3 regions of the Bradyrhizobium sp. USDA 10063 genome follow, and region 3 is predicted to be linked to each of the others. Evidence: predicted binding sites of a transcription regulator. Region 3 holds the regulator's gene; each other region holds the start of a gene.
The links. The regulator LexA, encoded in region 3, represses DNA repair genes until DNA is damaged. The targets are predictions, from matches to a motif close to TGTTCNNNNTGTGTTCNG.
Positions count from the first base shown of each region.

Region 1: a site for LexA is predicted at 3,486-3,503, ahead of ruvC (crossover junction endodeoxyribonuclease RuvC). Genes of this name have one in related genera too.
Region 2: a site for LexA is predicted at 5,094-5,111, ahead of ACVJGD_RS34600 (ribonuclease T2 family protein). Genes of this name have one in related genera too.

Region 1 is NZ_JBSSGP010000002.1:4,486,083-4,493,524, forward strand. Features, by position in the region: gene ACVJGD_RS23275 (metallophosphoesterase) at 2-922, opposite strand; gene ruvB (Holliday junction branch migration DNA helicase RuvB) at 1,163-2,206, opposite strand; gene ruvA (Holliday junction branch migration protein RuvA) at 2,319-2,936, opposite strand; gene ruvC (crossover junction endodeoxyribonuclease RuvC) at 2,933-3,460, opposite strand; gene ACVJGD_RS23295 (hypothetical protein) at 3,662-3,814, opposite strand; gene ACVJGD_RS23300 (hypothetical protein) at 3,971-4,453, shown strand; gene ACVJGD_RS23305 (energy transducer TonB family protein) at 5,886-6,542, opposite strand; gene ACVJGD_RS23310 (PilZ domain-containing protein) at 7,276-7,442, shown strand, end outside.
Region 2 is NZ_JBSSGP010000002.1:6,916,756-6,924,197, reverse strand. Features, by position in the region: gene ACVJGD_RS34635 (branched-chain amino acid aminotransferase) at 1-406, opposite strand, end outside; gene ACVJGD_RS34630 (MarR family winged helix-turn-helix transcriptional regulator) at 731-1,285, shown strand; gene ACVJGD_RS34625 (response regulator) at 1,327-2,022, shown strand; gene ACVJGD_RS34620 (ATP-binding protein) at 2,035-3,420, shown strand; gene ACVJGD_RS34615 (DUF3617 domain-containing protein) at 3,537-4,076, opposite strand; gene ACVJGD_RS34610 (hypothetical protein) at 4,105-4,395, opposite strand; gene ACVJGD_RS34605 (hypothetical protein) at 4,566-5,036, shown strand; gene ACVJGD_RS34600 (ribonuclease T2 family protein) at 5,155-5,838, shown strand; gene ACVJGD_RS34595 (23S rRNA (adenine(2030)-N(6))-methyltransferase RlmJ) at 5,974-6,834, shown strand; gene ACVJGD_RS34590 (cold-shock protein) at 7,095-7,310, shown strand.
Region 3 is NZ_JBSSGP010000002.1:1,317,062-1,324,503, forward strand. Features, by position in the region: gene ACVJGD_RS08155 (HAD-IA family hydrolase) at 593-1,222, shown strand; gene ACVJGD_RS08160 (molybdopterin molybdotransferase MoeA) at 1,232-2,443, shown strand; gene lexA (transcriptional repressor LexA) at 2,645-3,346, shown strand; gene ACVJGD_RS08170 (hypothetical protein) at 3,639-4,064, shown strand; gene ACVJGD_RS08175 (hypothetical protein) at 4,218-4,439, shown strand; gene ACVJGD_RS08180 (ComEC/Rec2 family competence protein) at 4,448-6,736, opposite strand; partial or broken gene ACVJGD_RS08185 (MFS transporter) at 6,957-7,156, shown strand; gene ACVJGD_RS08190 (SPW repeat protein) at 7,303-7,442, opposite strand, start outside.

The DNA of each region.
Region 1 (7,442 bases), 3.2 Mb from region 3:
ATTAAGCCACCGCCGCTGCTGCCTTGCCAAGGGTCACCAGCACGATCTCCGGGGGAACGCCGATGCGGAACGGCATGATGCTGCAGCCGAGGCCACCGGAGACGATGACGTCGCAGGCGGTGCGGAGATGGCCGTAGGCGAGCTCGACGCCCTGGCGCGGCGGCACCGCCGGCGACCAGCCGAGCAGGCGGACCTGGCCGCCATGGGTGTGGCCGGACAATTGCAGCGCCACGCGCGATGGGACGCGCAGCGCGACGTCAGGTTCATGCGCCAGCAGAATGACCGGTGCATCGTCGGTGACTTTCGCAAGCGTCGCGCCGAGATCGTCGATGCCGATGCGACGCACGGGGCGGAAACGTCGCGCCGGCATATAGGCGAGCTGATCGCCGAGGCCGGCGAGCCAGAATGGGCGGCCGTCCTTGGTCAGGCGCCTGGCGTCGTTCTCGTAGACCGGAATGCCGTTAGCTTCGAGCGCGCGATGGGCCACCGTCAGCCCCTGCCCCTCGCGCTGCACGGTCTTGTCGTCCCAGTAATCGTGGTTGCCGAGGATCGCATGCACGCCGAGCGGCGCCTTGAGGTTCGCCAGCACCGCGGCCCATTCGCTTGCCGGAATGAAGCGGGTGACATGGCGGTGGCCGGCGACGTAATCGCCGAGCATCACGATGACGTCAGGCTCAAGCGCATTGGTGCGTGCGACGATCGCCTCGATGCGCTCCAGCGACATCCAGGGATCGCAGGCGTGCAGGTCGGCGATCACGGCGATCTTCAGCGGGAAATCCGCCGGCCATCGCGCCGGCGTGAGATTGTAACGCGTGACGCGGAGCCGCAATACCGGCTCGACGCCGAAGCCATAGGCCGAAGTCGACGCCGTGAGGGCGGTCAAACCGCCGATGGACCTGAAGAACTGACGCCGTGAGAACATGGGGTTGATCGGTGATGCACCCCGTAGATGGGGTCCGATTGGAGCGGAATTACGGTGCGTTTGTGCAGATTGTCAGGGGTTGGCGTGCACGAGGATGTGAACGCGAAATGCATCGACGGTGGCACTGCGCCCCCTCTCCCGGGGTGAGGGTGTCTCCGCGATTCAGACTCTTCGTGGGGAGAGAGCCCTCACCCGGCGCTGCGCGCCGACCTCTCCCGCAAGCGGGAGAGGTGAAGAAAATCAGTCGTCGTCGCTGCCGAACAGGCCGAATTGCGAGGGATCGCGCGAGGGCTCGGCGAGGCCGAGGTGGCGGAAGGCGTGCGAGGTGAGCAGCCGGCCGCGTGGGGTGCGCTGCAGATAGCCGCACTGGATCAGATAGGGCTCGATGATGTCCTCGATCGCATCGCGCGGCTCGGACAACGCCGCCGCCATCGTCTCGACGCCGACCGGCCCGCCGCCATAGTTCATCGCGATGGTGGTGAGGTAGCGGCGGTCCATCGCATCGAGGCCTGCGGCATCGACCTCGAGCGCGGAAAGCGCGTGGTCGGCGATGGCGCGGTCGACCGAATTGGCGTCCGCTGCGGATGCAAAATCGCGCACCCGGCGCAGCAGGCGGCCGGCGATGCGCGGTGTGCCGCGGGCGCGGCGGGCGATCTCGTTGGCGCCGTCAGGGCTCATGCCGATGTTGAGCACGCGGGCGCCGCGGGTGACGATCTTTTCCAACTCCTCCTCGGTATAGAAATTCAGCCGGATCGGAATGCCGAAACGATCGCGCAAGGGATTGGTGAGCAGGCCGGCGCGCGTGGTGGCGCCGACGAGGGTGAATTTTGAAAGTTCGATCTTCACCGAGCGCGCCGCAGGCCCCTCGCCGATGATGAGGTCGAGCTGGAAATCCTCCATCGCGGGATAGAGCACCTCCTCCACCGCCGGGCTCAGGCGATGGATTTCATCGATGAAGAGGACATCGCGCTCCTCCAGATTGGTCAGGAGCGCGGCAAGATCGCCGGCCTTGGCGATCACCGGACCCGACGTCGCGCGAAAGCCGACGCCGAGCTCGCGCGCAACGATCTGCGCCAGCGTCGTCTTGCCGAGACCTGGGGGGCCAACGAACAGCACGTGATCCAGCGCCTCGCCGCGCTTGCGCGCCGCCTCGATGAAGATCGAGAGGTTCTTGCGCGCCTGCGCCTGACCGACGAACTCGGACAGCGATTGCGGACGCAGCGCCGTGTCGCCGACATCATCGGCGCGTCGCTCGGGGGTGACGATGCGGGAGGGCGGGTTCACTTCGCGAGCTCCCTCACGATTGTAGGGTGGGCAAAGCGCAGCGTGCCCACCACCAACACTTCCCTCGTCATGGTGGGCACGCTTCGCTTTGCCCACCCTACGGTCTGAGCATTCACTTCGCGAGCTCCTTCAGGCCCAGCCGGATGAGCTGCGCCGTTTCCGCCTGCTCGCCCGCGCTGCGCGAGGCGGCCGCGATGGCGGCGGCGGCCTGCGGCTGGCCGTAGCCAAGATTGATGAGGGCCGAGATCGCGTCCGCGACCGGACGCGGCGCGCGCTCATTGTCGATGGCGCCGGCGAGATGGACCACGGCGGGATCGACGTTGGCAAACTGAGGCGCCTTGTCTTTCAACTCGCTGACGATGCGCTCGGCGACCTTCGGCCCGACGCCCGGCGTGCGCGCCACCGCCGCCTTGTCGCGCAGCGCGATCGCGTTCGCGAGTTCGGAAGGCGGCAGCGTGCCGAGCACGGCGAGCGCGACCTTGGCGCCGACGCCCTGTACGGTCTGCAAGAGGCGGAACCATTCGCGCTCGTTGTCGGTGCGGAAGCCGAACAGTTTGATCTGGTCCTCGCGCACATAGGTCTCGATCGAGAGCACAGCGGCCTCGCCCGGCGACGGTAACGCCTGCAGCGTTCGCGCCGAGCAATGCACCTGATAGCCGACGCCGCCGACGTCGAGGATCACGTAGTCCTCGCCATAGGAGTCGATGAGGCCCTTGAGCTTGCCGATCATAGACTTGCGACCCTCAGCCGCAGCGCGGCGCTTTGGCGGTGATGGGCGTGCGTGATCGCGACTGCGAGTGCATCGGCGGCGTCGGGGGATTGCGGCTCGGCCTTGGGCAGCAGGATCTTCAGCATCATGGCGATCTGGTTCTTCTCGGCATGTCCGGCGCCGACCACGGTTTTCTTGACCTGGTTCGGCGCATATTCGGCGACCTCGATGCCGAACTTTGCGGGCGCCAGCATGGCGACGCCGCGGGCCTGGCCGAGTTTCAGCGTCGCGACGCCGTCCTTGTTGACAAACGTCTGCTCGACCGCAGCCTCCGCGGGATGAAAGTCGCCGAGCACCGCGGCGAGCCCCTCATGGATCGCGAGCAGCCGTCCCGCCAGCGGCAAGCGGTCCGACGGCTCGATCGAGCCGCAGCCGACAAAAACCAGCCGGTTGCCCTCGACCTCGATCACGCCCCAGCCGGTGCGGCGAAGGCCGGGGTCGATCCCGAGGATGCGGGTGGGTTTGCGAATCGGCTGCATTGTCATGGGATAGTGATAGCCGCTGTGTTTCGAGAACGAAACACAAACGGGGCGGTCATGCACGGGGAAAGCACTGCGCACTCGGTGTCGTCCCGGGGCCCCATAACCACAGGGCGTAGTTTTGCGGAAGGTGGCTGCCACCAACGCCTGTTGAGACATTACGCGGTATGGGCCCCGCCTTCGCGGGGACGACCGGTGGCCGATTCACTACACCTCGACGACGACGTAATTGTCCTCGACGTGTACCGGAAACGTCTCCGCCACATACGGCCCCTTCTGCAGTTCCTCGCCGCTTTCGACCGCGACGGCGATCTTGATGTCGCGTCCCGCAAGAGTGACGCCGATGACTGGCCCGCGCAAGGCCTTGGTCGCGGGGCCGGTCTGCTTGCAAAGCGCGGCCCGGCCCGCGTGGCTGTCTGCGTGTTGGGATTGAGCGTGGGTGAAAAGTCACCCTTCGGCAGGACTTGCCGTGCTAGCTAAGGTCAGGAGTCGATCACCGACCGGGAGACAGGAACGATGCGCGCGGGACCTCTGGCAGCTCTCACTCTCTTGCTTACGATCAGCGACGCGGGCGCCGCGACGGCAACCTCCGCGTCAGGCCCGGTGGCACTGGCACTCGCCGCCGTAGTCGCGCAATACGCGCCGATCGCCGCCGCGCCCAAGCGTGCCGTCGCTTCCTTCTTCAAGGGCGACACCATTTTTCCCTATGGCGGAAAGATCTCCGTCACTGCCGACAATATCGTCTGTCGTACCAGTAATGTCGACATCACGTCGCGCTCCTGCGACATCACCTTCAAGATCGCCAAGCGCGCACTGAAGGGCCGCGACGCCAACGAACTGTTTGCGACAATGCTGATGGCAGGCATCTCCGCCGAGGGCGCCGCCGGATCGAACATCGCAGGGCTATCAAAGCTGAACTGCACGCTCGATCCCAAGGTGATCAAGCAAAAGGCCGGCGGCGGCGCCGACTGCACCTTCGAGCCGGGCAATCAGCCTTAGAGCACGATCCGATTCCGTCTAATCGGATCATGGATCAGGGTCCGTAGAAGGTCCGCTGTGCCCCTGATAGCGGCGCGATAGCAGACCTCACCAGACGTCCGAGTTGGGCCAAATCCAGACGTTGCATCCGGCCTGTGCCGGAAACGAACAAGCAACCAAGTTCGATGAGCAACGATCTTCGGTATACTTCGCATGTTATAAAGCGATGCCCTGTGACGCGAGGCTCGCTATGACGGCATCCACAGTCAGAGAATGGATAGTAGAGTCGATCAATCGCATCATTTCTGGACAGCCGTTCACTCAAGCGGATTTCGACGCTCGACCCTCGAATGGTTGGGACGAGATAAAGCCAAGGCCAGGTGTTGTTATTCGGTCGGATAGAGAGCCCGCTTACTTTGCGTGGTTGGCTCTACAATGGTGGGTAAACGATGACGACATCAGAGCCAAAGACCCCGAATATGGTGAGATGAGAAAGCGAGAGCTCCAGAGCTTCCTCGAACAAATGGAACGCTGAACAGCCTCCAGATCGGCATATCGCACGTCCGCTTCGGGTCACGAGCCGCAATACTCGCGACTAGCAAATCACGTCGGCTCTGCCCTCGATCGGAGACCTAAGCGAGGCATCTCAAATCGGTCGCAATGGGCCCACAGGCAGACATTCTAGCATCGATTGGCCTGCGCTGGTTTTTCACGATAGGAGCAGCCGTTTGCCCCGTGCGCATCCAGTTGACGACTGCCCCGTCATTCAATTTCTTTTCAGTCTGACGCCGCGCGACTTCAATCGAAGAGGAAAAAGAGCCCCGCGGAAACGCGGGGCTTAACTCTCAGGGCTTGTAGGTACCGGGGTCGGCGCCGCCAACCAGGCCTCCACGGTCGTTTGAGCTACCGCCATATCGACCCATCGAACCCTTATTGGTCCGGGCGGAACTCATGCCGACCGTACCTTGGTGAGTCCTGGCGCCCGACTTGTACTTACCGTACTTATGATGACTTGTCCCCGCGAGTGCGAACGTGCTTGAGAGTGCGAACGCTGAAGCCAATGCTATTGTCGCAAGTTTCATGGTCGTTCTCCCTTGATTTTAGTGAAGGATGATGTTGCGCTTCTGTTGTCGCGCGGATGCCTGCGGTCCCAGCGCAACGACTGAGGCGAAAAGCGCGAGCAGGCCAAGTCATAATGTTCGACTGATCGTCTTTGTTTGATCCCCAGTCGATCAGTGGGATCGTCCAGCCATTCTGACAGTGCGGCTGTCCTTCTGCCTGGTGAGCAGAAGTCTAAGTCTGTCGGGATCACGCGCCTATGCAGTTTCGGAATCTGGCGAGCAAATGGGCCATTGTAATGCTCCGACTGATCGTAAGATTTCCGCTTCGCCGTCAGAATCGGACATCTACGCCTTTATGAGTACACCCCTATAGGTGGGTAACGGGGACTTGCTCAGGATGGATCGAAGGCGAGCTGAACCTGGACGTTGAGGCGTTCCGGAAGTTCGGCTGGGATGGATGGCAGGGGTTGCGCCCTCTTGATGGTCTCGATCGCTTCGGTATCGAGCAGTGTCTGACCGGAGCTTGTTTTCACCCAGACGCCCAGGAGACGCCCTTTCCGGTCGATCGAGAAGAACGTTTCGACCGTGCCTTGAAGCCTGTTGTGGGCCGCCGCGGGATATCGCTGAAATCTTGCGATGTGCTTGAGCAGGCTTTGTTGAAACTTCACCAGGGCATTGTTCGGCACCACGTTCGTCACGGTCGAAGGGCGCGAGATGCTGGGGATACTGGGGCTTGCTTCAACAGGCAGGGACGCCCGGTCGGGCGATTTGACCACAACCTCATCCTTGGCCTGGTCATCGAGCTGCTCGGCTTCGGGATTCGAGCGGGCGGCATTCGCCGTCGTCGCCTGCGAAGTCGCATCGATCGGGATCGGCGTCTGCTCGCGTTGAGGAAGCAGGCGCACCTGAATGGTAGATGTGGGTCCTTGGTCGACGGATGATGCGGTCGGCTGCTGAACCTTGATCCAATAGACCCCACCGGCAAACAACAGCACCGCCAGCGCCGGGATGATGACGAGACGCGCCAATTCCGCGTTGGACCACGCCATAGGATCTCCTGCAGTGAGCGCGGCCTTTATCCGGTCCGTATCCCTCGCGGGCAACGAACCATCCGAACCGTCCATCCTCATGTGGCGGGCGCTTTCGCCGCAATAACAATTCTGGTCGGTACGGACATGTCTGGAGAAGGCCGGTGAGATCGTTTGAGGCGTGCCGAGCTCCCTCAGCCCAGGCACGATGGCTATCTCTATATAGGATTTGTGACAGGTCTCTAAAAACGGAGTGGCGCTGGAAACCGAGACAGGCCGTCATGTGAGATGGAACTGCCGTGCAGACGTCCCTCGCGACAAACGCGACGCGTTTGCGCGGAGATCATGCTCAAACAAGGAGCTCAAGCGCCGACGTAAAGCGTCGCGATCCGGGCTATGCAAGATCGGCCGGACTGCCCCGGCGCGAACTGTCGGGATCACGCCGGGGCCGCCTTGGCTCTGCCGGCCGACCACGGGGGCTGTGGCGCTCGGGGTGCGATCGGGCGGGAAGTAGCGTCGCAAATAAGCACAACCGTTGCGCGTTCGTCAGTGCACTTTGTGCCAGGAGCGACGCCAGAAAGTGTCAGGTGTCGCGGGGATGTGCGGTTTGTGCCATCCGGCTCACGCTTTCTTCGCCTCGACCATTAACCATATGGACACGAGCGCACGCGTTAGGACAGCCGCACTGATGGAAAGTTGCAGCGCTTCGAGACTTCAATTGCGGATATTTTTTATCAATTGGAGCGGTGCGGTCATGATTGAACGTCGTGCGCTCGAACGTATTGAATTGAACCAGCTCGCATTGCTTTCCTTTAGCGGGATTTCGGGAGTCCATCCCTGCCTGGTGAGAAATCTCCATATGAGCGGTGCTGGTCTGTACTCGAATTCATTTCACTTCTTCGCCAACGACTTCCTGATGTC
Region 2 (7,442 bases), 5.6 Mb from region 3:
CCTCGCCGCCTGGAATCCAGGCGCGGTCGATGCGCACGAGCTGCTCGACCGCCTCGATGAACACAGGCTCGGGCAGCGGCGCCATGGCCATGCGCTCAGCCGAATTCCAGAAGCGCCGGGCATTGGCGTCGGGGCGGAACAGGTTCACGCCGCCGTCGTCGCGCTTGTAGGCCTTGAGGCCTTCGAAAATTTCCTGCGCGTAGTGCAGGACGGCCAGGGCCGGATCAATTGGAAAATTCGCGCGGGATTCGATGCGCGCGCCATGCCAGCCCTTCGCCTGATTGTAGCGGACGATGGCCATGTGATCGGTGAAAATCCGGCCGAAGCCCGGGTCCACGAGCTTTGCCGCGCGCTCCTTGTCGGACGTCGGATTAGGCGCAGGCTGGATTTCGAATTTCAAACTCATCTTCTTGCTTCCCGCTGTCGGAGTCGGCGCGATTCCTGGCGCCGGCCTCTTCGGGCCCCATGGCTCAATAGGTCTGGACTCCACCACCAGCCTGGCGGCCGGTTTCCATCGCCGTCATGTCCTCAAGGACATGCTTTTGCCGGATGCTGAAGTCCAGTATGTTTTGTCGAAATGCCGCTCGACAATCGCACGGTAGTCCCAATTTGCGGCCCAAGCCTCCATCACTGGTCTGCTCGTGGCCGTTCTAACTTCGCCAGGGACGAAACGATCTAAAATTTCGTCGTGACTGGCAGTTTTGTAACATTGAACCCAAGATACGTCAATATGGCTGACATAAATTTCTCAACGGCAGCAGCACAGCCCGATTCGCCGGGAACGGACGTATCCGCTCCGGGACCGCGGACCGGCGATTTGCGCTGGGACATTATCGAGCTCCTGTTCTTCGCCTATCGCGACTTCGTCGGCGATGCCGATCAGGAACTGGAGGCGTTCGGCTTCGGCCGCGCCCATCACCGGGTGATGCATTTCGTCACACGCTATCCCGGGCTCAAGGTCGCCGACCTTCTCGACGTCCTGCGCATCACCAAGCAATCGCTCGGCCGCGTGCTGAAGCAATTGCTCGACGAAGGCTACATCCTGCAGAAGACCGGCAGCAATGACCGGCGGCAGCGGCTGCTTTACGCCACCGCCAAGGGCGAAGCGCTGGTGGCCAAGCTGGCAGGATTGCAGACCGACCGCATCAACCGCGCGCTTGCCGGCCTCGATCCGGCCGGCGTCGAGACCGTACGGGCGTTCCTGCGCGCGATGATCGACCGCGACGATCCCGACAAGGTGCTGGAGACGATCTTCGGCAGCGCGGCCAAGAAGACGAGGGAGTGAACGTGACGCAGGGAGCAACGATTGCCGCCGCGACGGCACGCATGCCGATGAAACCGGCCGACGACGCGCCGCACCTGCTGCTGGTCGATGACGACCGACGCATCCGCGATCTTCTCTCGCGCTTCCTCTGCGGCGAAGGCTACCGCGTCACGACCGCCATGAGCGCCAGCGACGCGCGCGCCAAACTGCTCGGACTCAATTTCGACCTGCTGATCCTGGATGTGATGATGCCCGGCGAGAACGGCTTCGATCTCGCGCGCTTCATCCGCTCATCCTCGTCGGTGCCGATCATCATGCTCACTGCGCGCCACGAGGCGGAATCCCGCATCGAAGGCCTGCAGATCGGCGCCGACGACTATGTGGCAAAGCCGTTCGAGCCGCGCGAACTGGTGCTGCGGATCGGCAACATCCTCAAGCGCACCGCGCCGCCGCCAGCGCAGACGCTGGAGCAGATCGCCTTCGGCCCGTACGTCTTCCATCTCGACCGCGGCGAGTTGCGCCAGGGCGAGGAGATCATCCATTTGACCGACCGCGAGCGGGAGATGCTGCGCATCCTCGCCGCGAGCCCGGGCGAAACCGTGCCACGCGGCGCGCTGACCGGCGACGGCACCGTCAACGAGCGCGCCGTCGACGTGCAGATCAACCGCCTGCGGCGGAAGATCGAGCGCGACCCCGCCAATCCCTTGTTCCTGCAGGCGGTGCGCGGCATCGGCTATCGCCTGGTGGCCTCGCCTTAAGACCTATTCACCATGAGCACGATCGACACGGGCCTGAGCCTGATCCGCAACGCCTCGCAGCGCGTCTCCAGAGCCAATGGCCGGATGGGAAACGCGTTCAAGAGCTGGATGCCAACCGGCCTTTATGCCCGCGCGCTGCTGATCATGATCGTGCCGATGGTGGTGCTGCAGACAGTGGTGGCCTTCGTGTTCATGGAGCGGCACTGGAACACGGTGACGCGCCGCCTCTCGGCCGCCGTGGTGCAGGACATCGCCGCCCTCATCGACGTCTACAAGACCTATCCGCAGGATAAGGACCGCGCACAGGTGCGCCGGATCGCGCAGCGGCTGCAGCTCGTGGTCGATTTCCTGCCCCCCGGCGACATGCCGCCACCCGGGCCAAAGCCCTTCTTCTCGCTTTTAGACCAGACGCTGTCGGTGCAGCTCGGCCGCCAGATCGGGCGTCCGTTCTGGATCGACACCGTCGGCAGATCCAACCTGGTCGAGATCCGCGTGCAGCTCGACGACGCGATCATGCGCATCTTCGCGCTGCGCAGCGCGGCCTACGCGTCGAATTCGGAGATCTTCATCTTCTGGATGCTCGGTACGTCCACGATCCTCTTGATCGTCGCGGTGCTGTTCCTGCGCAACCAGATCAAGCCGATCCTGCGTCTGGCGGACGCCGCCGAAAGCTTCGGCAAGGGCCGCGAGGCACCGAATTTCCGGCCGCGCGGTGCGCGCGAGGTGCGGCGCGCAGCGCAGGCGTTCCTGGAGATGAAGGCGCGCATCGAGCGCACGATCGAGCAGCGCACCGCCATGCTCGCCGGCGTCTCGCACGATCTGCGCACCATCCTGACCCGCTTCAAGCTGGAGCTCGCGCTGCTCGGCGAAGGCCCCGAGATCGACGCCATGCGCAAGGACGTCGACGAGATGTCGATGATGCTGGAGGACTATCTCGCCTTCGCCCGCGGCGACTCCGGCGAGATCGCGCAGCCAACCGACATGGCGATGGCGCTGGAGGAATTGCGCAACGACGCCGAACGCCACGGCCATACCGCGACCGTCGCCTTCCACGGATTGCCCGTCGTGACGGTGAAGCCGGCCTCGTTCAAGCGCTGCCTCGGCAATCTCGTCTCCAATGCGGCGCGACACGCCAGCACGATCTCGATCACCGGCCACCGCGACCACCGCTACCTCACGGTCACCGTCGACGACGACGGCCCAGGCATTCCGGTGGGCATGCGCGAGGAGGTGTTCAAGCCGTTCTTGCGGCTCGACGACGCCCGCAACCAGGACGAAGGCGGCACTGGCCTGGGACTGGCCATCGCCCGCGACATCGCGCGCTCGCATGGCGGCGACATCATGCTCGGCGACAGCCCGATGGGCGGCCTGCGCGCGACGGTCAGAGTGCCGGTGTAGGGAAATCCTTCCCTTCTCCCCTTGTGGGCCCCTTGTGGGAGAGGGCGCAACAACTGGCGTCTCAAGGCTGAGCTAGTTCGGACACGCGCCGCGCTCCATCCGCCCTACGAGAAGCACTACTTCGGCAGCTTAGGGATCATGCCCTTCAGCTTTTCCATGTCCTTGATGTTCATCTTCATGCCGCCGGCCATGATGATGTCGCCGGGCTTCTGGTCCGCCTTGCAGGGACCGAGCCATTTGGCCTCGATGGTGGCGGTGGTATCGCGCGCCGCGCCCGCGGAGCCGCGATCGGCGTGCGAGGTCGTCTTGACCGTGTAGGCGGAGTTGAAGTCGCCGGTGATCTCGGCATGCGAGGTCACTGTGACGCCAGCGACGCCGCACACGGAATCGCTGACATAGCCGGTCGCCGTCTTCTGGATATCCTGCTTGGAGCAGATATCCTTCGCCATCGGCGAGACCGCCGTGCTCATGTCCTTGTCGGTGGTCTCGTCGGTGCAATGCTGCATCGTCATCTCGGGCATGGCCGCGCCCGAGCGCACGATCTTCATCTCCCACAGGCCCGCCTTGCGGACCGGCAGATCGACGGCGCCGGCCGCGCCCGGCAACAGCACAGCCAGGCCGAGGGCCGATCCGAGCAGGACGACATGTCGTGTCATGCGGCGATGCCGGTGACGGGGCCGATGATCAATAAAGCGTGCGCAGCGGCCGCTGGGCGGCGCTCCAAGGCACCCAGCGGCAGGAGAAGGAGACATAGCCGCCTTCATAAGGCTGCACCGCGAGGAATTTCACCACCTTGCCGTAAGACGCGCAGTGATCGACCGCGAGCTGGCGCGCGTCGGCCTGCCTTGCCAGCGAATAGGCGATGATGCCGCCGGTATCGTTGCCCTTGAACGGGGGCACCCAGTCGGCCTGTGCCGGTGCACCGGCCAGCATTGCGCCTGCGGCAACCATGCCAGCGGCCAGAATCCTTCGCATTGCAGACTCTCCTCAAATCCTTGGGCGGCACCATAAAGTGCGCCGGCGACGGTGAAAAGAATCGTGGGCCGGAGATTTGCGGAGTTCTCCGCCAGTGTTGCCGCGCTGCACTTGACCTCGCCCGGGCTTCGCGGCACCGTCCCGCGCGTTGGATTGTCCGGCGGATTCCCATGCGCAACTCTGTTCTTTCCTCGACCAAAACTGGCCTCTGCGCCGCATTCGGCCTGCTGGTTGGCCTGTTGGCATCCGCCCAGACGGCGCAGGCCGCCAACCCACTTGAGTTGAATTTCTGGCTCTCCGGGCCGAATTATGAAGGCCGGGTGGCCCCCTGCGAGGCAGCGCTGCCGACCATCGCCGCTCAGTTCCAGGAAAAAGAGAGCCAGTTCTGGAATTCCCCGCTTGTGATCACCGGCTATACCCGCATCCATGAGACCGCCTTCCGCCCCTGGCAGTCCGACAATATCCCGCGCCGCTATTGCTCGGGCAGCGTGATGCTCAGCGACGGCAAGGTGCGCACCGTGCACTTCTCGATCATCGAGGACGGCGGCTTTGCCAGCATCGGTCAGGGCGTCGAATGGTGCGTGACCGGACTGGACCGCAACTGGGCCTATAATCCCGCCTGCAAGTCGGCCCGGCCCTGACCCTCGAAAGCCCGCATAGCGCCGCCCGCTAATCAATCGCTGCGTCGCATCGCAATTTGTTCTTGAAATGTTCCATCTCACTGCTAGGCTCGCACCCGGTCGAGTGTGGGGGTGCTTTATGTTTCGATTGGCCTTGGTTTCCCGGCTGCTGATTTCCGTCCTTGCCTATTTTGTCGTGATCGGCACGGTCAGCGCCCAGGATCGCCGGCAAAACGCGCCGGGCGAGTTCGATTTCTACGTGCTCGCGCTGTCCTGGTCGCCGTCGTTCTGCGAAGCGGCCTCCGAGCGTGGCGATGGCAGGCGGGCGCAGGTCCAGTGCGACGGACGCCCCTACTCCTTCGTGGTGCATGGGCTCTGGCCGCAATATGAGCGCGGCTTTCCGGAATATTGCCAGCGTCCCGCCCCACGGCTCGCCCGCAACGTCATGACCTCGATGCTCGACCTGATGCCGGCGCCCGGGCTGATCTACAATGAATGGGACAAGCACGGCACCTGCTCGGGCCTCTCCGCGCGCACCTATTTCGAGAGCATCCGCAAGGCGCGCGCCGCGGTGAAGATCCCGGAGGAATTCCTGCAATTGTCAGAGCCGAAGACGGTCGCCCCTGCCGAGATCGAAGAGGCCTTCATCAAGGCCAATCCGGGCCTCGGCAGTTCGGCGATCTCGGTGACCTGCGACAGCAAGCGGCTCAGCGAGGTCAGGATCTGCATGAGCAAGGACATGCAGTTCCGCGCCTGTGAGGAAACCGACCGCCGCGCCTGCCGCCGTGACCAGGTGGTGATGCCGCCGATCCGGGGTGGTTAGACACGATCTCCACCGTCATGCCCGGGCCTGACCCGGGCATCCACGCCTTCTTCACGCTCGACAAAGACGTGGATGGCCGGGACAAGCCCGGGCATGACGAGTAGAAGTACGGTCGTACAGACCCGCAGATATCTCATGAACTACCGTCACGCCTTTCACGCCGGCGGTTTTGCCGACGTCATCAAGCACATCGTGCTGGTGCGGATCCTGCTCTACCTGCAGGAAAAGCCCGCGGCGCTCCGCGTCATCGACACCCATGCCGGCGCTGGCCTCTATGATCTCACCTCCGACGAGGCACGGCGCGGGGGCGAATGGCTGACCGGGATCGCGCGGCTGATGCAGGCGCGATTCTCCAAGGAAGCGCTGCCGCTGGTGCTGCCTTATCTCGACATTGTGAGGGCTTTCAGCCCGCCGGGCGAACTGAAGGCCTATCCGGGCTCGCCGCTGATCGCGCGGGCACTGTTGCGGCCGCAGGACCGCCTCACGGCCTGCGAACTTGAGCCCCAGGCGCGCAAGCGCCTGATCGACGCGCTGCGCCGCGACGCCCAGGCGCGAGTGGTCGACCTCGATGGCTGGACCGCGCTGCCGGCCTTCGTCCCGCCGAAGGAAAAGCGCGGCCTCGTCCTGATCGACCCGCCGTTTGAAGCCAAGGACGAGTTCGAGCGGCTGGCGCAAGGCTTTTCGGAGGCGTTCGCCAAATGGCCGACCGGCAGCTATCTGTTGTGGTATCCCGCAAAAAGCCGTCGCGTGACCGACGATCTTGCGCGCCACGTCGCGTCGGAGACAGGCAAGAGCAAGCCGGCCGGCAAATGCCTGCGGCTCGAATTCAGCGTCGCGCCCCGCGAAGCCGATAGCGGCCTGGTCTCGACCGGGCTCTTGATCGTCAATCCGCCGTGGACGCTTGCCGGCGAACTCAAGACCATCCTGCCCGAATTGGAAAAGCCCTTGGGCCAAGGCGGCGCAGGCCGATTCAGGCTGGAGACGCCCAAACCCTAAGCCAAAGCCGTTGCTGAAAACTCCCACTCGACCATAGGCAACTTGCCCGGAACCGTATTATGCTTGTCACGTTAGGACTGGCTTTACGTTCCGCTTCCGCGAATGGTTGCGGCGGAGTGACAAGGCCGAAGAAAAATCCAGGCGGGTCGGTGGCGTGACACGGATCCGCTGAGGTGGCCAAGCTTCCGGCAGCGAATGTCCGGTCGCCCGCTACGTGAGTTACGCGTGGCGGCGGTGCAATGCGGGGGAGGAGTTTCCCGATGGCCATGACTGGGACAGTCAAATTCTTCAATGGAGAGCGCGGCTACGGCTTCATCAAGCCTGACGACGGCGGCCGCGATGTGTTCGTTCACATCACCGCTGTCGAGCGCGCAGGACTGAAGGATTTGACCGAAGGACAACGGATTACGTTTGACGTCGAACCGGACAAGAAGGGCAAAGGCCCCAAAGCGGTCAATCTGGTGATTTCATCGTGAGCTTTTGCGCTCACGCTGAAGCGGTCTGAATTCTCGGTTGAGGATTTGCCGGGCGGCGTCCCGCTCGCACAGGCATGCGCGTGATCCTGCGCGTCAGCTCAGCTTAAAAAAATTCCGGCCGCCTGCGACGGC
Region 3 (7,442 bases):
GCAACATCCGCGGACGGCGAAGTCGTGTGGTTCTGGCGCCCCGACGCTGGCGCTAAGTTTTTTGCGCAAACAAAATTTGCGCGAGAGATGACGGTGGCAAGAAAGCCCGGTCACCGGGAAGAGCACGAAGTAAGCCGTAAACCACTGCGCAGGGAAAGCCGGAGTTGCTTCGGTTGACCTGTGGTCCTACCCCCGTGCTTTTTGTTGCACGGGGCCCACGGGTGCAACCGGCACCCGGCTTTCCCTGCGCCCTCTGATTGATGAGAGGGTGAAACGGTACGCAAACCTCGGGCGCAAAGCGCCGCGAGAACGCGAACTCACATCCTCTCCGCTGTTTGAATCCGAATCTCACCCCACGTCGTCCCGGCCTTGCGCGCCGCGGCGAAGCCCTTGGCGTAGCCGGGACCCGGGACCCATAGCCACAGGATGTCGTGATGTGCTCCGCTGTAACCGCTTGTGCTCACGCAACAACGCCTCGCTGTGGTTACGGGTCCCTGCTTTCCAGGGACGACAGCGGTGTGCGTGACCGTTGCCGACGGTTGCCATTGACGACATTGCCGTGGTCGCAGGATTTTCGTACACCACCGTCGTCATGACCCAACCGTCCCTCTCCCCCGGCTCCGCCGACGTCCTGTTGTTCGATCTCGGCCGCGTCGTGCTCGATATCGATTTCGGCAAGGTGATGACCATCTGGGCCGGCCATGCCGGCTGCGAGCCCGCCGAGCTCGCCGCCCGCTTTGTCATGGACGAGAGTTACAGGCATCACGAGGTCGGCAAGATCGATGACGCCGCCTTCTTCGCAAGCCTGCGGCAGTCGCTCGGCATCGAAATCTCCGACGCCCAGTTCCTGGAAGGCTGGAACGCGATCTTCGCCGGCGAGATGCCAGGAATCGCCGAGCACCTGGCGCGCGCCAAGGTGCGCCTGCCGCTCTATGCTTTCTCGAACACCAATCCGCCCCATATCGAGCATTTCTCGACAGCCTATTCGGACGTGCTCGGCCACTTCCGCCAGATATTCTTCTCGTCGACGATCGGGTTTCGGAAACCCGATGCGGAAGCCTATGATTACGTGGTGAAGGCGATCGGCGTGCCGGCCTCGCGCATCGTGTTCTTCGACGATTCCGCCGAGAACATCCGCGGCGCACGAGCGGCAGGCCTTAACGCCATTCACGTCACATCGTCAGATGATGTGACGAACGCGCTTCTCGCACTCGGAATTTAGGAGTTGCCCGTGGCCCTGATGCCGGTCGCCGATGCGCTAGCCGCTGTTCTCGCCGGCGTGGAACCGTTGACGGAAGAGATGGTCGCGCTCGATGCTGCCTGTCACCGCACCCTCGCGCATGACGTCGCAGCGAGGCGCACGCAGCCGCCACTGGCGATGTCAGCGATGGATGGCTATGCGGTGCGCTCAGCCGATGCCGCCGATCTCAGCGCGCGGCTGAAGGTGATCGGCGAAGTCGCCGCGGGCCGGCCGTTCGATCGGGAACTTGGCCGGCGCGAAGCGGCGCGGATCTTCACCGGTGGCGTCATTCCCGCTGGCGCCGATGCCGTCGTGATCCAGGAAGACACCAGGGTCGACGGCGATCACATCACCATCACCGAGGCCGCCATCGCCGGGCGGCATATCCGGCCCGCCGGGATCGATTTCCGCGAAGGCGACGTGCTGCTTCAGCGCGGCAGCCGGCTGACCGACCGCGCGCTGTCGCTGGCGGCGTCGATGAACTATCCGGAACTCGCGGTGCGGCGCCGGCCAAAGGTCGCCGTGCTCGCGACCGGCGACGAACTGGTGATGCCGGGCAGCTCGCCGGGTCCGGGCCAGATCGTCTATTCCAACGGCTATGCGCTGCGGGCGCTGGCCCGCGCGGAAGGCGCCGAAACGATCGATCTGGGGGTCGCCGCGGACACGGTTGCCGCCACCACCGAAGGCATCCGCCGCGCGCATGCCGCGGGCGCCGATATCCTCGTCACCACCGGCGGCGCCTCGGTCGGCGACCATGACCTCGTGAAACCGTCGCTCGAGGCCGAGGGTGTCACCATGGCGTTCTGGAAGATCGCGATGCGGCCGGGCAAGCCGATGATGCATGGCCGGCTCGGCGCGATGCGGGTGATCGGCCTGCCCGGCAATCCGGTGTCGTCCTATGTCTGCGCCTACCTGTTCCTGGTGCCGTTGATTCGGGCCCTGCTCGGCCGCTCGGCGATCCATCACGTCAGGAAAAGCGCCCTGCTCGGCCGCGATCTCGCCGCCAACGATCAGCGCGAAGACTATCTTCGTGCGCTGCTCGAAGAGCGCGCCGACGGCACGCTGATCGCAACGCCGGTCACCCGGCAGGACAGTTCGCTGCTCGGGAATCTCACTGCGGCGCAGGCACTTGTGATCCGTCCGCCATTCGCGCCGGCGGCGCCGAAAGGCGCCCCCTGCGACATTCTCCGATTGCCTGAATGAAGCCGCGACCAGCACGTACGGGAGCATTTCCAATCGCGTTCACCTGAAATTAAGTGGTTGCGGAACACATATCGAACATATAGTGTCCGTTCATGATTTGTTTCGAAACTCGCTGTCTACGAATGGGAGTGCGTGGCTCCCGAGATCAGCTCTTCTCAAGTCTCGGATCGAACGACGCTACCAACCGGGGGAATGCTCGCGATGCTTACGCGCAAACAGTATGAACTTCTGCGTTTCATCAACGAACGGCTGAAAGAGGCCGGTGTGCCTCCTTCCTTCGACGAGATGAAGGACGCACTCGACCTGCGCTCGAAGTCCGGCATCCACCGCCTGATCACGGCGCTGGAGGAACGGGGCTTCATCCGTCGCCTGCCGAACCGCGCCCGCGCGATCGAGGTGATCAAGCTGCCCGAGCTCTCGGCGGCCGGCAACGGCCGCCGCGGGTTCACGCCGAGCGTCATCGAAGGCACGCTCGGCAAGCGCACGAGCAGCACGGCCGTGGCCGAGGACGATGGCAACCGTCCCGTCGCGGTCCCCGTGATGGGCCGGATCGCGGCGGGTACGCCGATCGAGGCGCTGCAGACCCGCAGCCACACGATCAGCGTGCCGCCCGACATGCTCGGCTCCGGCGAGCACTACGCGCTCGAGGTGCGTGGCGATTCCATGGTGGAGGCCGGAATCCTCGACGGCGACATGGCGCTGATCCAGCGCAACGAGACCGCCAACACCGGCGACATCGTGGTGGCGCTGATCGATGAGGAGGAAGCTACGCTGAAGCGCTTCCGTCGCCGCGGCGCCTCGATCGCACTCGAGCCTGCCAATGCCGCCTACGAAGTCCGCATCCTGCCGCCGAACCGGGTGCGGATCCAGGGCAAGCTGATCGGGCTTTATCGCAAGTATTGAGCGTCCGGCACAGCAGCCCGTCTGGTACTTGGGTGGGTACTTTGTTCATGCGAGACGCTGACAAGAACGACTTAGAATGATTAGAATATGAGTCCCGGTAGTTCGCCGCCGGGGCTATTCTGTGCGAGGCAACGTACGGCAGCGCCTCGCTATCGTGTTTGTGAACGGACACAAGGCGTGGGCCGTACAAATGCCAAGAACGAAGCAGAGGCTTATAAGTTATCGTCCACTCTGATAGAGGCCTGCGCCTCTCCCAGGCCCGGGTCGGCTATCTCGAATGAGGAGCAATCCGATGTGTGACTATAGCCTGCATGCCGTGGCGACGCGTCCCGCCCAGGTTGGAGAGACGCTCATCACCACCACCTTCCGCGGCACCTCGACCCGCGGCTTCGCTTCGGAAAGCGATCCGACGGTCGCGGTCTGCATGCTTCCCGGGACCGAACTCGCGTTCGCTGACAACGTCCGTTACGACAATCGCTGGATTTGGACCAAGACGACCGGCTTCCGCGTCGGCAAGTTCAACCAGATCGATCCGCATATTCGGGATCGTCACCACGACGCTATCGAATTCCCCGATGGCAGCCATGTATTGGTGACCCAGCTCTGCGAAGGGCAGCGGGCGACCGTGCTGCAACTGCCCGTGACGCATCATGTTGTCGAGCCGGCGCAGAAGGTGGTCGAGCAGCGCCCGGCGCCGAACCCGCTGTTCATGGGCTGACGGCCTCGCGCAGCGTGCGCCGCCGGTTTCGGCCGGCGGAACGTTGCCGCGAGCGACAAGCAAAGTGTTTTGAGCGGCCCCGGAGGGCACATCCGGGGGCGCGTGTGATTTTGTGTTGAACGAGTGCTTCATTTCGCCGAGGGGGCGTGATCGGTGGTCACCAAGATCACATGGCAAAGAGCCGGACGCGTGGCCGAGCCGGGCCGGTACATGTTCAGGTTCGGCTGGCTCACCGTGGCAGCGGAAGATCTTGCCATCTGGGAGCGATATCCGGATGCGACCTTTACGCTCGTTCAAATGCCTTCGCGTTCAGGCAGCCCGGACGAGTTTCGACTCGGCGCGTTCGAGTTGCCGGCCAGCGCCGGCGGAGATTGACGGGGCGCTCAGTCTTCTGGCTGCAGGTCGGATTCGGACGGGGTCGCATCGATCGCGCGCGGCGCAGGTGCTCCCTGGATTCGGATCGTGGTCTCGGGCTCGCCTTCGCCTGACATCGCGGGGGACCACGGCCGGTCGAGGCCGGCGGGCCTGACCGCGTCGATGACGAAGCCGTTCCGGTTCCGCCGCAGCGTCAGCCCGCCCTGCCGCCGCAGGCGCTCGGCATCGATGACCGCCGCGGTGCAGCCCTGCGGAACGGGCCTTGCCGTCACGATCAGCACCGCCCGCTCGCAATCGTCCGCAAGCGCCTCAGCGCGCTGCGTGAGGGCAATGAACGCGCCGCCCGCTGCAGGGCTCACGCAGCCGCCCTCATCGCACGACACACCCTCGGTGAGCGAGGGATCGCTTGCGGCCCGGGCATCGGCGTCGGCAGCCAGCCACTCCTTCGCGAGGAACGCGTCCTTCGCGGTCCGCATCAGGTGCAGTCGCCCGTCACCGCCGCGCACGGCGACATGGCGGCCGTCGCCGGAAATCAGGATGTCCGGTTGGGGCGCCCTCACCGCCCAGACCACCGCAATGAGAAGCACGGCCGCGCCGACGAAGCGCAGCGGCGTGCGCAACAGCCCGAGCAGGATGATGCCGAGGCTCGCGGCGATCAGAGGGCCGATCCCGAACGCACCAATGCGGCCGACCGCGCCCGGCAACGCGGCGACCCATTGCGCGACCACGATCATCCAGTCGATGCCGGTGCCCATGATCGCCCAGAACACGCCGTCGAAGCCGAACGGCATCGCCAAGAGGCCAAGCAGCCCTGCCGGCATCACCAGCGCCGACACCACCGGCATCGCCGCGAGATTGGCGAGCACGCCAAAGGGTGCCACCCGGTGAAAGTGGAAGGCGGCATAGGGCGTGGTCGCAAGCCCCGCCACCAGCGACGCCAGCAGCAGCATCGCGACCTCCCGCCCACCCCACAGCGCAATCCGCGCGGTCGTAGAATGATCGGGAGCGGCGAACAGATGCGGCATGCCGATCTGCACCAGCGCCACCAGCCCGAGGGTGGCCGCAAACGACATCTGGAAGCTCGGATGCACCAGCGCTTCCGGCGCGATCACGAGCACGATCATGGCCGCGACCGCGAGCGTCCGGAACGTGACCGCGCGGCGGTCGACCATGACCGCGATCAGCACCACTGCCGTCATGAAAAACGAGCGCTGCGTCGCGACCTCGGCCCCCGACAGCAGCAGATAGAAGGCGGCCGCCACAAGCGCGGCGGCGGCGGACCATTTCTTGATTGGAAAGCCCACGGTGAGCACCGGGAACAGCGCAAGCAACGCGCGGACCGCGAAGAAGACCACGCCCGCGACCACGGCCATGTGGTAGCCCGAGATCGACAGCACGTGGCCGAGCCCCGAGACGAACATCGCGTCATTCACCGGCTCGGAGATTGCGTCGCGCCGGCCGGTCAGGAGCGCGGTCGCGATCGCGCGATTGTCGCCCTCGAGCACGTTGCGGATGCGCGCGTCGATCGCATCGCGCATGCCCTGCATGAACGCCGCATAGCGCAGCGCAAATCCGCGGCCTTCCGGCGGCGCCGTCGTCTTGATCGCGCCGAGTACGAAACCGGAGGCGCCGATGCCCTGGAAATAGAGATCGCGGCCGAAATCATAGCTGCCGGGCCGTAAAGGCGAGAGCGGCGGCTGCAGCCGCGCCTTCAATTCGACGAAGCTGCCGACTTCAGGGGCGGTGCCCTTCTTCACCGAAAGCCTGATACGCTCGAGCTTCGGCGCGCCGCGCTGGCTTTCGATGCTCGCCACCCGCAGCACGAAACGATCGGTCCGCTCTCGGATGTCGCGCGTCTCGACAAATCCGGTGAGCGAGACCGAAAACAGCGGCCGCGCCAGCACGCCATGCGCGACCCGCGCGGTTCGCCAGGTAGCAACCGCAAAGCCCGCAGCAACAGCGGCAATCATGACGGCGACGACGAACGCCTGCCGCCGCCTGAGCAGGAATGCGAGAATGCACAGCGCGATCGCGACGATCACCGCGACCGACAGCACCGGTTCATGGTCGGCGGCGAAGTAAAGCGCGATGCCGCTGCCGAACGCGACCGGCACCCAAGGCAGAAGCCGCCCGGCGCCCGCTTCGGCACGGGCCCATTGGCGCAATGTCTCGATGATCGGGGGCCAGGCGCCGACGCTGATCGGGGCATACCCACCCGCCGACGCGATCGCCTCGCGTGGCGGCCAGGTGCCGGCATAGCCGCGCCTGCCGCCCGGCGTCCTGCCCTCGTCCGACATCCTGCGCCCTGGACTACCCCTGTTTCTGCGAAACTACCGGAAGCAGGTATCCGCGGGATAGCGGAACAGATGCGAACATCCTGCCGGAGCGCTCCCAATCCCGGCACCGGCTTCTTCCGTCGGCCTCAAGCCCGATTGAGCCGAAAGTCTCGTAAGGCTGCAGTCCCATTGAGGATTGGACTGCGGTCGCGCCTCCGCCCGTACAGATGGGAAAGAGGCTTATCACATCGGCAACGGCTGGGGCGGCGGCTTGGTGCCGTTGTCACCTCGGCGGCTTTCGCCGCCACCGGCAGCGTCGGCTACGCGCTGATCTGTCCGATCCTAGTTCCGGCGGTCTGCTTCGTGCTCGCCGTTTTCCTGATGCCGGAGACGCGCAAGACCAGCATCTGGGAACCGGTCGAACCGAGAACCGCATCGTGACAGGATAGCTTCGCCGCGGGACCACCAAGTCCCGCGGCGGGGCAGTCCACTTTCCGGCAAGAGCGCGCCGACGTTTCTCGGGGACGACGCACGTCGCCCCCGCCGCCGCGTAGCGGTCGGACCAATGGCTCGGCCAACCTACCTTCTCAGCCGGCTCGGTGATGCCAGCGATCGTGCCACCAGGTGGTGAATTCACGATCCGTCAGCAGCTCCCAGCCTGCAAGAAGAATTACCAGTACGCCCGACAGCACGCTGCTTACCGTTGCCGCGACCTGCTCGTAGCCGA